Regions from separate parts of the Pseudomonas fluorescens genome, predicted to be linked through region 2. Evidence: predicted binding sites of a transcription regulator. Region 2 holds the regulator's gene; the other holds the start of a gene.
The links. Region 2 encodes sigma-54, which starts transcription at its own class of promoters, with help from an activator protein. Its sites were predicted from a motif close to ANTGGCATNNANNTTGCTNT; they were not measured.
Positions count from the first base shown of each region.

Region 1: a site for sigma-54 is predicted at 4,342-4,361, ahead of E4T63_RS08955 (circularly permuted type 2 ATP-grasp protein). Genes of this name have one in related genera too.

Region 1 is NZ_CP038438.1:1,949,270-1,956,530, forward strand. It holds gene E4T63_RS08915 (long-chain-acyl-CoA synthetase) at 1-94, shown strand, start outside; gene E4T63_RS08920 (ankyrin repeat domain-containing protein) at 191-709, shown strand; gene E4T63_RS08925 (hypothetical protein) at 912-1,442, shown strand; gene E4T63_RS08930 (PLDc N-terminal domain-containing protein) at 1,514-1,705, shown strand; gene speE (polyamine aminopropyltransferase) at 1,961-2,836, shown strand; gene E4T63_RS08945 (hypothetical protein) at 3,126-3,359, shown strand; gene E4T63_RS08950 (ribonuclease E inhibitor RraB) at 3,572-3,919, shown strand; gene E4T63_RS08955 (circularly permuted type 2 ATP-grasp protein) at 4,394-5,803, shown strand; gene E4T63_RS08960 (alpha-E domain-containing protein) at 5,816-6,766, shown strand; gene E4T63_RS08965 (transglutaminase family protein) at 6,763-7,261, shown strand, end outside.
Region 2 is NZ_CP038438.1:990,926-998,186, reverse strand. It holds gene lptA (lipopolysaccharide transport periplasmic protein LptA) at 1-63, shown strand, start outside; gene lptB (LPS export ABC transporter ATP-binding protein) at 63-788, shown strand; gene E4T63_RS04410 (RNA polymerase factor sigma-54) at 975-2,468, shown strand; gene hpf (ribosome hibernation-promoting factor, HPF/YfiA family) at 2,542-2,850, shown strand; gene ptsN (PTS IIA-like nitrogen regulatory protein PtsN) at 2,863-3,327, shown strand; gene rapZ (RNase adapter RapZ) at 3,330-4,187, shown strand; gene E4T63_RS04390 (HPr family phosphocarrier protein) at 4,203-4,478, shown strand; gene E4T63_RS04385 (ZIP family metal transporter) at 4,580-5,473, opposite strand; gene E4T63_RS04380 (superoxide dismutase) at 5,504-6,115, opposite strand; gene E4T63_RS04375 (hypothetical protein) at 6,117-6,557, opposite strand; gene E4T63_RS04370 (class II fumarate hydratase) at 6,585-7,261, opposite strand, start outside.

The sequences.
Region 1 (7,261 bases), 960 kb from region 2:
TCCGATTTACGCGTGGCTGCCTGGCACCCAGACTTACGTGCAAGTGACGGACGAAATTCTGGCCGATATTCATCAGGGCAAATATCGCTATTGAGATTGGCTATAGCCTGACTTGAGAAAAAGGGGGTGACAGCTATCGTCGCGCTCGGGAAACTGTCGGCTTTGCGATCAACCGAAGTGGAGTTACCCCATGTCTGACCAAAGCCGCCAGATGACCCCTGAAGAAGCTGCCGAATTCACCGAGCAGGTTTTCAACAAGGCACGCGACGGTGATGCGCTGATGCTCGATCGGCTGATCAGCGCCGGTTTGCCGGTGAACCTGAAAAACAGCAAGGGCGACACGCTGCTGATGCTCGCCAGTTACTATGGCCACGTCGACGCCGTGCAGGTGCTGCTCAAACACAAGGCCGACCCGGAGCTGCGTAACGGCAACGGCCAGAGCCCGATTGCCGGCGCCGCGTTCAAGGGCGATCTGGCGGTGGTCAAGGCGCTGGTGGAAGCGGGCGCCGAGATCGAAGGCTCGTCGTTCGATGGCCGTACCGCGCTGATGATGGCGGCGATGTTCAACCGTGTTGAAATCGTTGATTACCTGATCAGCAAGGGCGCCGACCCGCAAGCCAAGGATGCCAATGGCGTCACCGCGCTGGACGCGGCCCGCACCATGGGCGCGGTCGATACCACGGCGCAGCTGGAAAAACTGCTGGCCTGAGGACTGTCGAGATTCTGTGGCGAGGGAGCTTGCTCCCGCTCCAGTGCGCAGCGCTGGTAAAAATGGTGAACTCACTGTTTGGGGTCGCTTCGCGCGCCAGCGGGAACAAGCTCCCTCGCCACAGATGTTCTGTGTGCAGCCTGAGGTTGCAATGCGCTATCCTCCGCGCCCTCAAATTCAACCTTCCACAGGATCCGCCCTCATGAAAGCCGCACTCGTCGAACTCATCAGCAAAATCAGCTCCGGCTGCATGGGCGAGGACGAGATCCTGAATGTGGCCGACGAAGCGGCGCAGGCCTACGCCGATGCCGACGCCTTTCTGGCAGCCAACCCGGACATCAACTACGACGACACCTTCCCGATCCCGCTGGGCGAGTGGGTGGTGGTCGGCAGCCTGCCGGAAACCGTGCTGTTCCAGGCTGATACCTACGCTGACCTGTTCGCGCAGATCGTCGCCTCGTTTGGTCCGGGCGTGGATTTCAACCTCAAGCCCAAGCAACTGGCCAAGACCGAAGCGCTGACCGCACTCAACCGCATCCAGGTGCAGATGAGCAGCCTGAACAAGGAAAACGGCGGTTACACGCTGATGAACTTCAGCCAGTTGCTCGACGACGAGCTGCAAGTGGTGCTGGTCTATGGCAACGACGTGCCACGGGTGCTGGAGCTGTGCGCCGAAGTCGGCATCACGGCCGCGCCTTCGCTGGAAGCGCTGAAGGTCGCCGTTCACGTCTGAGCGCAATAAAAGGGAACCCTGCGCGCGACCGTCTATCCTAAAAGTGCATGCCACTATTCTGGAGTGACACCATGGGTTCCACGTTCAACGGTCTGATTGGCCTGATCATTCTTGCCCTCGATATCTGGGCGATCATCAACGTACTGAAAAGCGGCGCCGAGACCGGGATGAAAATCCTCTGGGTTCTGCTGATCATCCTCCTGCCAGTACTGGGCCTGATCATCTGGGCGATCGCCGGGCCACGGGGCAATGTGCGGGTCTGACGCTTTCCCGAAAACACGCTGATCCCCTGTGGGAGCGGGCTTGCTCGCGAAGGCGATTGTTCAGTCGAAACACAGGTTGAATGACACTCCGCTTTCGCGAGCAAGCCCGCTCCCACATTGGTCTTGTGGTAGCTCCAGAGTGTGCCCTGTCGGAGGAAGGTTCGACCTGTCATCTTCGGCAACGTAGAATGCGCGCCTTTCCCGGGCAATCGTCCCCCACGATTGGCGCCCGCGCATTCATCGGAGCACTTGACCATGACCGTAACCAAAACCAGCGAATACCTGGAAACCCTCTACGAAGGCTACGGCCAGCGTTTTCGCATGGAAAAACTGCTGCACGAAGTGCGCACCGAACACCAGCACCTGGTGATTTTCCAGAACCCGCGCATGGGCCGGGTGATGGCGCTGGACGGCGTGATCCAGACCACCGAAGCCGATGAATTCATCTACCACGAAATGCTCACCCACGTGCCGATCCTCGCCCACGGCACCGCCAAGCGCGTGCTGATCATCGGCGGCGGCGACGGTGGCATGCTGCGCGAAGTGACCAAGCACGCCAGCGTCGAGCACATCACCATGGTCGAGATCGACGGCACCGTGGTCGACATGTGCAAGGAATTCCTGCCGAACCACTCCAAGGGCGCCTACGACGATCCACGGCTGAACCTGGTGATCGACGACGGCATGCGTTTCGTCGCCACCACCACGGAAAAATTCGACGTGATCATCTCCGACTCCACCGACCCGATCGGCCCGGGCGAAGTGCTGTTCTCGGAGAACTTCTATCAGGCGTGCCATCGTTGCCTGAACGAAGGCGGGATCCTCGTGACCCAGAACGGCACGCCGTTCATGCAGATCGACGAAGTCAAAACCACTGCCGGTCGCCTGCGCAGCCTGTTCCCGGACTGGCACTTCTATCAGGCGGCCGTGCCGACCTACATTGGCGGTTCGATGACCTTTGCCTGGGGCTCGACCAACCCGGCCTACCGCAAACTGAGCCGTGAAACCCTGCAACAGCGCTTCATCGGCAGCGGCATCGTCACCCGCTATTACAACCCGGAAATCCACATCGGCGCATTCGCGCTGCCGCAGTACGTGCTGCAGGCGATCAACAAGCCGAGCAACGACTGACGCACTATTCCCGGATCGGTGATAGATCCCCTGTGGTGAGGGGATTTATCCCCGACCGGCTGCGCAGCAGTCGTAAAATCGGCAGACGCGTTGGAACTGACACTATGCGTTCGCTGAATTCAGGGACGCTTCGCGCCCATCGGGGATGAATCCCCTCGCCACACAAGCCTGTTTCCCCATCGGTTAATTTTTTTTCATGTTCGTCCGCTGCAATCCTTTTGAACGATCAATCTCGCCAAAAGTCGAGATAGTAGTAAGCCCATTTGCGGGTTTGATCGAGGAGGCACCGATGCAAAAGTGGAAAGTCACTTTCGTGGACGATCATGGTGAAATTGTCGATGAGGTGTTCGAGCGCGCGGAATGCCCCAGCGACGACGAGGCTGCACGCCTGATCAAGGAACGGCTCCTGCCGGTGGCCGCCGAACTGGATATGAACGATCTTGAAGGGCGCACCACCGATGCTGGCGTGAAAAGCCTGAAAACCCAGAACAGCATCGAAATCCGCAGTATCACGCCAATCTGAAATTCTTCCTGTCACTTGAAGCACCAGGCCTTGGCAGCAGCTCTATCTTGGGGCTACTCTGCAAGCGAGATCAGCGAAACAATCGCTAAGGTCTGGTCTTGTCAGCTACATGCTTGTTTCCCGCGTGCAACCACGTTGCCGAAGTACTTTGGCCTGTAAGGCCCGGGGCGGGAATACGGAAAGTCTATCCATCTATCCGAGGGGGACGATTCATGAGCACAGCCTATCAAGAAGACATCAGCAGCAATGTTCTGCGCCGCATGAAAGAAGGCGGTTTCGACTTTTCCCGGTTCCATCCCATCGAGTTCTACGCCATTTTCCCGGACGAGGAGCGGGCGCGCAGGGCGGCAGGCAAATTTCGTGGTGAATCCATCAATGCCCAGGTCAGTGCGCGCGACGATGGCGCCTGGTCGCTGGAACTGAGCAAAGTGATGTACGCAACCTATGACGACATTGGCGATTTCGAGCAAGGTTTCTCTGCCGTGGTCGAGCCGCTGGGCGGCATCATCGAGGGCTGGGGCGTCAAGCAGGAGGTGCGTAACCGCCATCGTCTGAACTGATCTCTGGTTTCAGGTATTGAGCAACGGCTGACCTTCGGGTTGGCCGTTGTCGTTTCTGGCCGCCGAATAGCCCGTGGCAAAACCCTGAAACAAGAATCCCGGGCAAAAAAAAGCCACCGGAGAGGGTGGCTAAAGGGAAGACCGATAAGGAGAGGAAACCGGTCAGGGTTACGGCCTGCGGGGACTGCGCGGGCAGTCCGGATCAGTGGAGCTGAAGTCTTCACCGGGGAAGTTTTCAGCGGATGCGCCGATTATCCGCAGCTCGGTGCGAGCGGTGAAATCAACTCTGACTATGCTGGTGATAGGCGATGCAATGCGTCGCAATGAGGCGGGGGCAATCGGCTTGGGGCATTTGCCGCACAGGAATGGTGCGGTGCTTGCGGCGTGATTATCCAACCGATTGAAATCAAAGCGTTTATGCCGATGGCACGGGCCTTGCGAAGGCCTGTAGGTCCGGGTGACAAGGAGTACGGCATGATCCGCACCTATTTTGATGAAATGTACGATGCCGGCGGCCAGGTCCGCCCGCATTACCGGGAGTTCGCCCGCTGGCTGGCCGACACGCCTGACGAGTTGCTGGCACAACGGCGACGCGAGGCCGATCTGCTGTTCCACCGGGCCGGGATCACGTTCACGCTCTATGGCGACGAGCAGGGCACCGAGCGCCTGATTCCGTTCGACACCATCCCGCGCAGCATTCCCGCCAGCGAGTGGCGGATCGTCGAGCGCGGCTGCATCCAGCGGGTCAAGGCGTTGAACATGTTCCTCGCCGACCTTTATCACGAGCAGCGCATCATCAAGGCCGGGATTATCCCTGCCGAACAGGTGCTGGCCAACGAGCAGTACCAGTTGGCGATGCAGGGCCTGGATCTGCACCGCGACATCTATTCGCACATCTCCGGCGTCGACCTTGTGCGCGACGGCGATGGCACTTACTACGTGCTCGAAGACAACCTGCGTACTCCGAGCGGCGTCAGCTACATGCTCGAAGACCGCAAAATGATGATGCGTCTGTTCCCGGAGCTGTTCGCCGCCCAGCGCATCGCGCCCATCGACCACTACCCGAATCTGTTGCTCGACACCCTGAAAAGCTCCAGCCCGATCGACGACCCGAGCGTGGTGGTACTGACGCCGGGGCGCTTCAACAGTGCGTTCTTCGAACACGCTTTCCTGGCGCGGGAAATGGGCGTTGAACTGGTGGAGGGCGCCGACCTGTTTGTGCGTGACGACAAGGTCTTCATGCGCACCACCGACGGGCCGAAAGCGGTGGACGTGATTTATCGCCGTCTCGATGACGCGTTCCTCGATCCGCTGGCGTTCAACCCCGATTCGATGCTCGGTGTACCGGGACTGTTGTCGTCGTATCGCTCGGGCAACGTGGTGCTGGCCAATGCCATCGGTACCGGGGTGGCGGATGACAAATCGGTGTACCCGTTTGTCACCGAGATGATCCGTTTCTACCTCGATGAAGAACCGATCCTGAAGAACGTGCCGACCTGGCAGTGCCGCAACCCCTCGGAACTTTCCCACGTACTGGCCAATCTTCCGGATCTGGTGGTCAAGGAAACCCAGGGCTCCGGCGGTTACGGAATGCTGGTGGGGCCGGCGTCAACCACGGCGCAGATCGATGCGTTCCGTGAGCGGATCAAGGCCAAGCCCCACGCGTACATTGCGCAGCCGACATTGTCGCTGTCGACCTGTCCGACCTTTGTCGAAAACGGCATTGCGCCGCGTCATATCGACCTGCGTCCGTTTGTATTGTCTGGCCGCGAAACCCGGGTCGTGCCCGGCGGTTTGACCCGTGTCGCCCTGCGTGAAGGCTCCCTGGTGGTGAATTCCTCCCAGGGCGGCGGCACCAAGGACACCTGGGTGGTCGAGGATTGAAGGAAGCTTGCCATGTTAAGTAGAACTGCCTCGGATCTGTACTGGATGTCGCGTTACCTGGAGCGGGCGGAAAACCTCGCGCGGATGCTCGATATCAGCTATTCGCTGTCGCTGATGCCGCAGGACGGTCGCGGCGACGGTTTGCACGAACTGGCGATGCCGCTGTTGATCACCGGCACCCTCGACGATTATCTGGAGCGTCACGGCGAACTGCATGCCGAACGCCTGCTGCATTTCTTCGCCCTGGACGCGGCCAACCCGGCGAGCATCTACAGTTGCCTCGGCGCGGCGCGGGCCAGTGCGCATGCGGTGCGCGGGCGTATCACCGCGGACATGTGGGAGAACATCAACGCTACCTGGCTGGAGATTCGCGGCATTGCCGAGCAGGGCCTCAGTCGTTACGGCATGAGCCGTTTCTGCGAGTGGATCAAGGAGCGCTCGCACCTGTTCCGTGGCGCGTCCTACGGCACGATCATGCGCAACGATGCGTTCCGTTTCATTCGTCTGGGGACGTTCATCGAGCGTGCGGATAACACGCTGCGCCTGCTCGATGCGCGCTATGAAATGGCCGGCGATCAGGCCGAGGCCGTCAGTGACGGTACGGCGCACGCCTATTACCAGTGGAGTGCACTGTTGCGAGCGCTGTCATCGTTCGAGGCCTACACCGAGATCTACCGCGACGCACCCGGCGCCCGGCATGTCGCCGAGCTGCTGCTGTTGCGCGCCGATGTGCCGCGCTCGCTGCGCGCCTGCACCGAGGAAATCGACCAGATCCTCGCCCAGTTACCCGGCGCCAATGGCCGTCCGGCACAACGCCTTGCTGCCGAAATGGACGCACGCCTGCGCTACACCGGCATCAACGAAATCCTCGCCGAAGGCCTGCACGCCTGGCTCACCGAATTCATCCCGCTGGTGCGCCAGTTGGGCAACGCGATTCACAGTTCATACCTGGAGGCTGCATGAGACTTTCCATAAGCCACGAGACCACCTATCACTATGAAGATCAGGTGCGGGCGAGCATCCAGTATTTGCGCCTGACCCCGCACGACAGCGAGCGTCAGCACGTGTTGAGCTGGCAACTCGACCTGCCGCGTCCGGTGCGCGCCCAGCTCGATCCGTTCGGCAATATCCTGCATGTGCTGACCATGGATGAGCCGCACGAAGCGATCATCATCGGCGCCCGTGGCCAGGTCGATATCGACGAATTGCGCGAGGCCGAGCATGAGAGCCAGTCGGCGCTACCGTTTCTGCGCTTCACCCGGCTGACCGAGGCGGACGAAGGGCTACGGGCGTTTGCCGACAAATCCTGCAAACAGCGGCGCGATCGCACTGCGCTGATCGACCTGATGCATGGTTTGAACCAGCACATCAGCTACACGCCGGGTTCGACTGAAGTCGACACCAGCGCCGCCGAAGCTTTTGCCGGGCGCGCCGGGGTTTGTCAGGATCACACCCATG
Region 2 (7,261 bases):
GCGCGTCCGCGTATCGACATGGTGATCCAGCCGAAGAAGAAAACCGACGAGAAAACCCAGTAATGGCAACTCTGAAAGCTCAACACCTGGCCAAGGCCTATAAAAGCCGCCAGGTTGTGCGCGACGTCAGCCTGTCGATCGACAGCGGCCAGATCGTTGGCCTGCTCGGCCCGAACGGTGCCGGCAAGACCACCTGTTTCTACATGATCGTCGGCCTTGTGCAGGCCGATCAGGGTCGCGTGCTGATCGATGATCTGGACGTCAGCCATCAGCCGATGCACGGCCGCGCCAAGGCCGGTATCGGCTATCTGCCGCAAGAAGCGTCGATCTTCCGCAAACTGTCGGTGGCAGATAACATCATGGCCATCCTCGAAACCCGCACGGAACTCGACAAGGCCGGTCGTCGCAAGGAACTGGAAAGCCTGCTGCAGGAATTCCACATCAGCCACATCCGCGACAACCTCGGCATGAGCCTGTCCGGTGGTGAACGCCGCCGGGTGGAAATCGCCCGCGCCCTGGCGACCGCACCGAAATTCATCCTGCTCGACGAGCCGTTCGCCGGTGTCGACCCGATTTCGGTCGGCGACATCAAGCAGATCATCCATCACCTCAAGGCCAAGGGCATCGGTGTTCTTATCACCGACCACAACGTGCGTGAGACCCTGGATATCTGCGAAACCGCCTACATCGTCAACGACGGTCAACTGATCGCCGAAGGCGATGCGGCGACCATCCTTGCCAACGATCTGGTGAAGGAAGTGTATCTGGGCCACGAGTTCCGCCTGTAAGCACCAAGGCACTTGGCCAGCCTCCGGGTGCTGTATCGATGAAGCAGGCTTTTATACGCTTTTATTGTTACAGCGCTCTAGGCAAACACGACAGTTTCAGGCATATAATTTGCTTAAGTTTGGCGCTCCGGCGCCCTGTAGTGGATGGCGCATGCGCGCCGGCGAATAAGGTGTTAAGCCCCTGCCATGAAACCATCGCTAGTCTTGAGAATGGGCCAGCAGCTGACGATGACACCGCAGCTGCAACAGGCCATCCGCCTGCTCCAATTGTCGACCCTGGACCTGCAACAGGAAATCCAGGAGGCCCTGGAATCCAATCCGATGCTCGAACGCCAGGAAGAAGGCGACGACTTCGACAATACCGATCCTTTGGCCGACAACGCCGAACAAAAACCCAACACCGACATTCAGGAACCGTCCTATCAGGAAGCCGCCCCGACGGTGGACAATCTGGAAGATGGCGAATGGAACGAGCGCATTCCTAACGAACTGCCCGTTGATACCGCCTGGGAAGACGTCTACCAGACCAGCGCCAGCAGCCTGCCCAGCAGCGATGACGACGAGTGGGACTTCACCACCCGCACGTCCGCCGGCGAAAGCCTGCAAAGCCATCTGCTGTGGCAATTGAACCTGGCGCCGATGTCCGACACCGACCGCCTGATCGCCGTGACCCTGATCGATTGCATCAACAATCAGGGCTACCTGGACGAAACCCTCGAAGAAATTCTCGACGCCTTTGATCCGGAGCTCGACATCGAGCTGGACGAGATCGAAGCCGTTCTGCACCGCATTCAGCAGTTCGAACCGGCCGGTATCGGCGCGCGCAACCTCGGCGAATGCCTGCTGCTGCAACTGCGTCAGCTCCCGGCCAAGACCCCGTGGCTCAACGAAGCCAAACGTCTGGTCAGCGATTACATCGATCTGCTCGGCAGTCGCGACTACAGCCAGTTGATGCGGCGTATGAAGCTCAAGGAAGACGAGTTGCGTCAGGTCATCGAACTGGTGCAAAGCCTCAATCCGCGTCCGGGCTCGCAGATCGAATCGACCGAAGCCGAGTACGTGGTGCCCGACGTCATTGTGCGCAAGGATAACGAACGCTGGCTGGTCGAGCTGAATCAGGAGTCAGTGCCCCGTCTGCGGGTTAACGCGCAGTACGCCGGTTTCGTCCGTCGCGCCGACACCAGCGCCGACAACACCTTCATGCGCAACCAGTTGCAAGAGGCACGCTGGTTCATCAAGAGCCTGCAAAGCCGCAACGAAACCCTGATGAAGGTGGCCACCCAGATCGTCGAGCATCAGCGCGGCTTCCTGGAGTATGGCGATGAAGCCATGAAGCCGTTGGTCCTGCATGACATCGCCGAGGCGGTCGGCATGCACGAATCGACGATTTCCCGGGTCACCACGCAGAAATTCATGCATACCCCGCGCGGTATTTATGAACTGAAATACTTTTTCTCCAGCCACGTCAGCACCTCCGAAGGCGGTGAATGCTCGTCGACGGCGATCCGCGCGATCATCAAAAAACTGGTTGCGGCGGAAAATCAGAAAAAGCCGTTGAGTGACAGCAAGATCGCTGGTTTACTGGAGGCACAAGGCATTCAGGTGGCTCGCCGCACCGTCGCCAAGTACCGCGAATCCCTCGGGATCGCGCCTTCGAGCGAACGCAAGCGGTTGATGTAAGCCACGTTACAGCGTTCCAGTGGCAGGCTCTTCGGCCTGCCGCTTTATGCACTGGCAACGAAGGAGAAGCTGTATGCAAGTCAACATCAGTGGACACCAACTGGAAGTGACCGAACCTCTGCGCACCTACATCAACGAGAAACTCGAACGATTGGAGCGCCATTTCGACAAGATCACCAACGTGCAAGTCACGATGTGCGTCGAAAAGCTCAAGCAGAAAATCGAAGCCACCTTGCATATACCCGGCAGCGAAGTGGTCGCCAACGCAGAAGATACCGACATGTACGCTGCGATCGACTCACTGACCGACAAGCTGGATCGCCAACTCAAAAAGCATAAGGAAAAGACCCAGAGCCTCCTTCAGGGCGCGACAGGTCGTTAACACTCCCAACCCATGATCCGACTTGAAAGTATCCTGACCCCCGGCCGTTCCCTGGTGAACGTGCCGGGCGGCAGTAAAAAGAAAGCCCTCGAACAGATTGCCAACCTCATCCATAAAGAAGTGCCGGATCTGGCCATGCAGGATGTTTTCGAGAGCCTGGTAGCCCGTGAGAAACTCGGATCCACCGGTTTCGGCAACGGCATCGCCATTCCCCACTGTCGCCTCAAAGGCTGCGAAGCGCCTATCAGCGCGTTGATGCACCTTGATGCCCCCATCGATTTCGATGCCATCGACGGCGCACCGGTCGACCTGCTGTTTGTACTGCTGGTCCCGGAAGCGGCCACCGATGCCCACCTGGAATTACTGCGCCAGATCGCCAGCATGCTCGATCGCAAGGAAGTGCGCGAAAAACTGCGCAGCGCACCGAGCAACGAAGCCTTGTATCAGGTCGTCCTGAGCGAGCAGAACGGTCATTAATCATGCGTTTGATCATCGTCAGCGGCCGCTCCGGCTCGGGTAAAAGTACCGCCCTGAATGTCCTTGAGGACAACGGCTACTACTGCATCGACAACCTGCCGGCCGGTCTGCTGCCGGAACTCGCCGAACGCGCCCTGATTCACACCGAACTGGCCCAGCCGCTGGTGGCCGTGTCGATCGATGCACGCAATCTGCCGAGCCACCTGTCGCGTTTCCCCGAACTGCTTGAAGAAGTCCGTGCCCGGCACATCCAGTGCGATGTGCTGTATCTGGATGCCGACGAAGAAACCCTGCTCAAGCGCTTCTCGGAAACCCGCCGGCGCCATCCATTGAGCACTGCCAACCGCTCGCTGGCCGAAGCGATCGAAGATGAAACCGCCCTGCTCGGCCCGATCGCCGACCTGGCCGACCTCAAGGTCAACACCACCAATCTGAATCTGTACCAGTTGCGTGACACCATCAAGCTGCGACTGCTGAACCAGCCGGAACCGGGCACGGCGTTTCTGGTCGAGTCGTTCGGCTTCAAGCGCGGCATGCCGGTGGACGCGGATCTGGTGTTCGATGTGCGCTGCCTGCCCAATCCTTACTGGAAACCGGAACTGCGTGCACAATCGGGTCTCGACGCACCGGTCGCCGAGTACCTGGCTGCACAACCGGAGGTTGAGGAGATGTTTCAAGATATCTACGGCTACCTGTACAAATGGCTGCCACGCTTTGCCGCGAGTAATCGCGCCTATGTCACCATTGCCATTGGCTGCACCGGCGGGCATCACCGCTCCGTTTACCTGACCGAACGTCTGGGTCAGGCCCTGCAGAAAACCCTGAAGAACGTCCAGGTTCGCCACCGCGACCTCACTTAAAGGATTCACACCGCGATGCCTGCTCTGGAAATCGAAATCATCAATAAACTGGGCCTGCACGCCCGAGCGTCGGCCAAGTTCGTCGGGGTGGCGGGCCAGTTCCCGGATTGCACGATCAGAGTGGGTCGCACGCCAGAAACCACAGTGGATGGCAAAAGCATCATGGCGATGATGATGCTCGCCGCCGGCAAGGGTACGAAGATCTATCTGAGCACCGAAGGCCATCAGGAACAGGAAGCGCTGGATGCGCTGGTGGCGTTGATCAACAACTACTTCGATGAGGGTGGTTGATCGTTTAAAGATCAAAAGATCAAAAGATCGCAGCCTGCGGCAGCTCCTACAGTGAACGCATTCCAATGTAGGAGCTGCCGCAGGCTGCGATCTTTTGATATTCAACCCAACGCCGTATCCATCACCATCATCAGACAAAACCCGATCAGCAAGCCAAGACTGGCCAGCTTGTCATGACCATTGCGGCGCGATTCTGGAATGACTTCGTGCGTCACCACCAGCAACATCGCCCCCGCCGCCACTGCCAGCCCCATCGGCAATAACAGCTCCGCAAGACTGACCAGCCACGCACAGAGCAGTGCAAACACCGGTTCGACCAGTCCTGACGCCGCACCGATCAAGAATGCCTTGACCCGCGACATTCCCGCCCCCGCCAGTACCAGCGCAATCACCAATCCCTCTGGCACATCCTGCAAGGCGATGCCCATCGCCAGACTGTCGGCATCCGGCATGCCGCCGCCAGCGGACACCCCCACCGCCATGCCTTCCGGGATGTTGTGAGCAATGATGGCGAAGACGAACAGCCAGATGCGCGGCGGAATCACCGGGTGCTCGGGGGTACCGACGAGCATTTCCGGTGAGGCGCCGGACAGTTTCAGATCCACCAGATACAAACCGAATGCACCGAGCATGATGCCGAAGCAAATCAGCCCGCTGGCGGCCAACGGTGTCAGGCCCAGACTTTCGGCAGCAGCGATGCCCGGCACGATCAGCGAAAACGCGGTCGCCGCCAGCATCACGCCGGCGCCGAAACCCAGTAGCGTATCGCTGAGCCTCTGCGGCATACGCCGGATCACCAGCACCGGCACCGCGCCGAGCGCCGTGCCGAGGGCGCAGATCGCGCCGCCCTGCAATGCGCGTGACAATCGCGGCTGCAGATCCAGCCATTCCAGCCCGTGCACGGCCAGCAGGGTCATGCCCGCCAGCAGCAACAGCGACCCGACCGCGTAACGAAACATGCGCCCACCGCCAATCGCCAGTGTTTCAGTGCCCATAGTCAGCCCTGGATTGTTTTTATAGAAGACTTAAACCAGTGCAGCCTGGTAGCGCGCAGCAACTTCCGGCCAGTTGATCACGTTGTAGAACGCGTTGATGTATTCCGGGCGACGGTTCTGATAACGCAGGTAATAGGCGTGTTCCCAAACATCCAGACCGAGAATCGGCGTGTTGCCGTTCATCAACGGGCTGTCCTGATTGCCGCTACTTTCCACGACCAGTTTTTTCTCCGGGGTCACGCTGAGCCAGGCCCAGCCGCTGCCGAAACGGGTCAACGCGGCTTTGGTGAAGGCTTCCTTGAAGCTGTCGAGGCCGCCCAGTTGCGCCTCGATGGCCTTGGCCAGCGCGCCGTCCGGCTTACCACCGCCGTTGGGCACCATGACTTCCCAGAACAGCGAATGGTTGGCATGCCCGCCACCCTGATTGATCACCGCCGCGCGGAGTTCTTCCGGCAACTGCTGAACGCTGGCGACCAGTTTTTCCACCGGCCATTCGGCGTACTCAGTGCCTTCGACGGCGGCATTGAGGTTGTTGATGTAGGTCTGGTGGTGCTTGGTGTAGTGGATCTCCATGGTTTGCGCATCGATGTGCGGTTCCAGGGCATCGTAGGCGTAAGGCAAGGCAGGCAAGGTAAAAGCCATTTCAGTGGACTCCATGGTGATGTGAGACTGAGGCGCGGCGTGCATTGCCGGTGTCCGGGTGCAGCAGGCGCTGGGTGCGCGGGTATTCGCCGTGTTCGCTGATGAAATTCAGCAGTTCGACGTAGGTCTTGCTGCTCTGGCGCAACGCCGCTTCACGCAGGGCCGGGCGCAGGCGCTCGTCCTGCATGGTCTGCAACAGCCGTTGATGAATCGCGCAGAGGTACTCGGCGCTCTCCTCCGGCTGATTCAGGCGCAGGTGCAGATCCGCCAGGTTGTGGTGGGAGATGACGCAGGCCGCCACCGCTTCGTCGGCATCGGCCCAGCGTTCGAATAGCACTTGCGCCAGGGCCAGGGCTTGCAGGTAAGCCTCGCGGGCGTCGATCAGCTCGCCGAGCATGAAGCAGCGATTGGCCCGTTCGATCGTGCGTTTCCAGTGCTCCATGGTGAGCCTCCAAAGCGGTTGCGGGGTTTACACGCCGCCGGCGGTGAGTTTCTCGGGGTTGAGCAACTCTTCCAGGTGGCTGCGCGACAGATCGGTGTGTTCCAGCGCGACGTCGATCACCGGGCGGCCCTGCTTGTAGGCCTGCTTGGCGATTTCGGCGGCTTTCTGATAGCCGATGATCGGGTTGAGCGCCGTGACTAGGATCGGATTACGCGACAGCGCTTCTTTGAGCCGCGACTCGTTGACCTTGAAGCTGGCGATGGCCTTGTCGCCGAGCAGACGACTGGCATTGGCCAGCAGTTCGATGCTGCTCAGCAGGTTCTGGGCGATGATCGGCAGCATCACGTTCAGCTCGAAGTTGCCCGACTGGCCGGCGATGGTGATCACCGAATCGTTGCCGATCACTTGCGCAGCGACCATCGCAGTAGCTTCCGGAATCACCGGATTAACCTTGCCCGGCATGATCGACGAACCCGGTTGCAGGGCTTCCAGCTCGATCTCGCCAAGGCCGGCGAGCGGACCGGAGTTCATCCAGCGCAGGTCGTTGGCGATTTTCATCAGCGACACGGCGGTAGCCTTGAGCTGACCGGAGACGGCGACGGCGGTGTCCTGCGAGCCGATCAGGGCGAACAGATCCTTGCCCGGAGTTAATTGCACATTCGTCAGTTGGCTGAGCTGGCGACTGAAACGCTTGGCAAACTCCG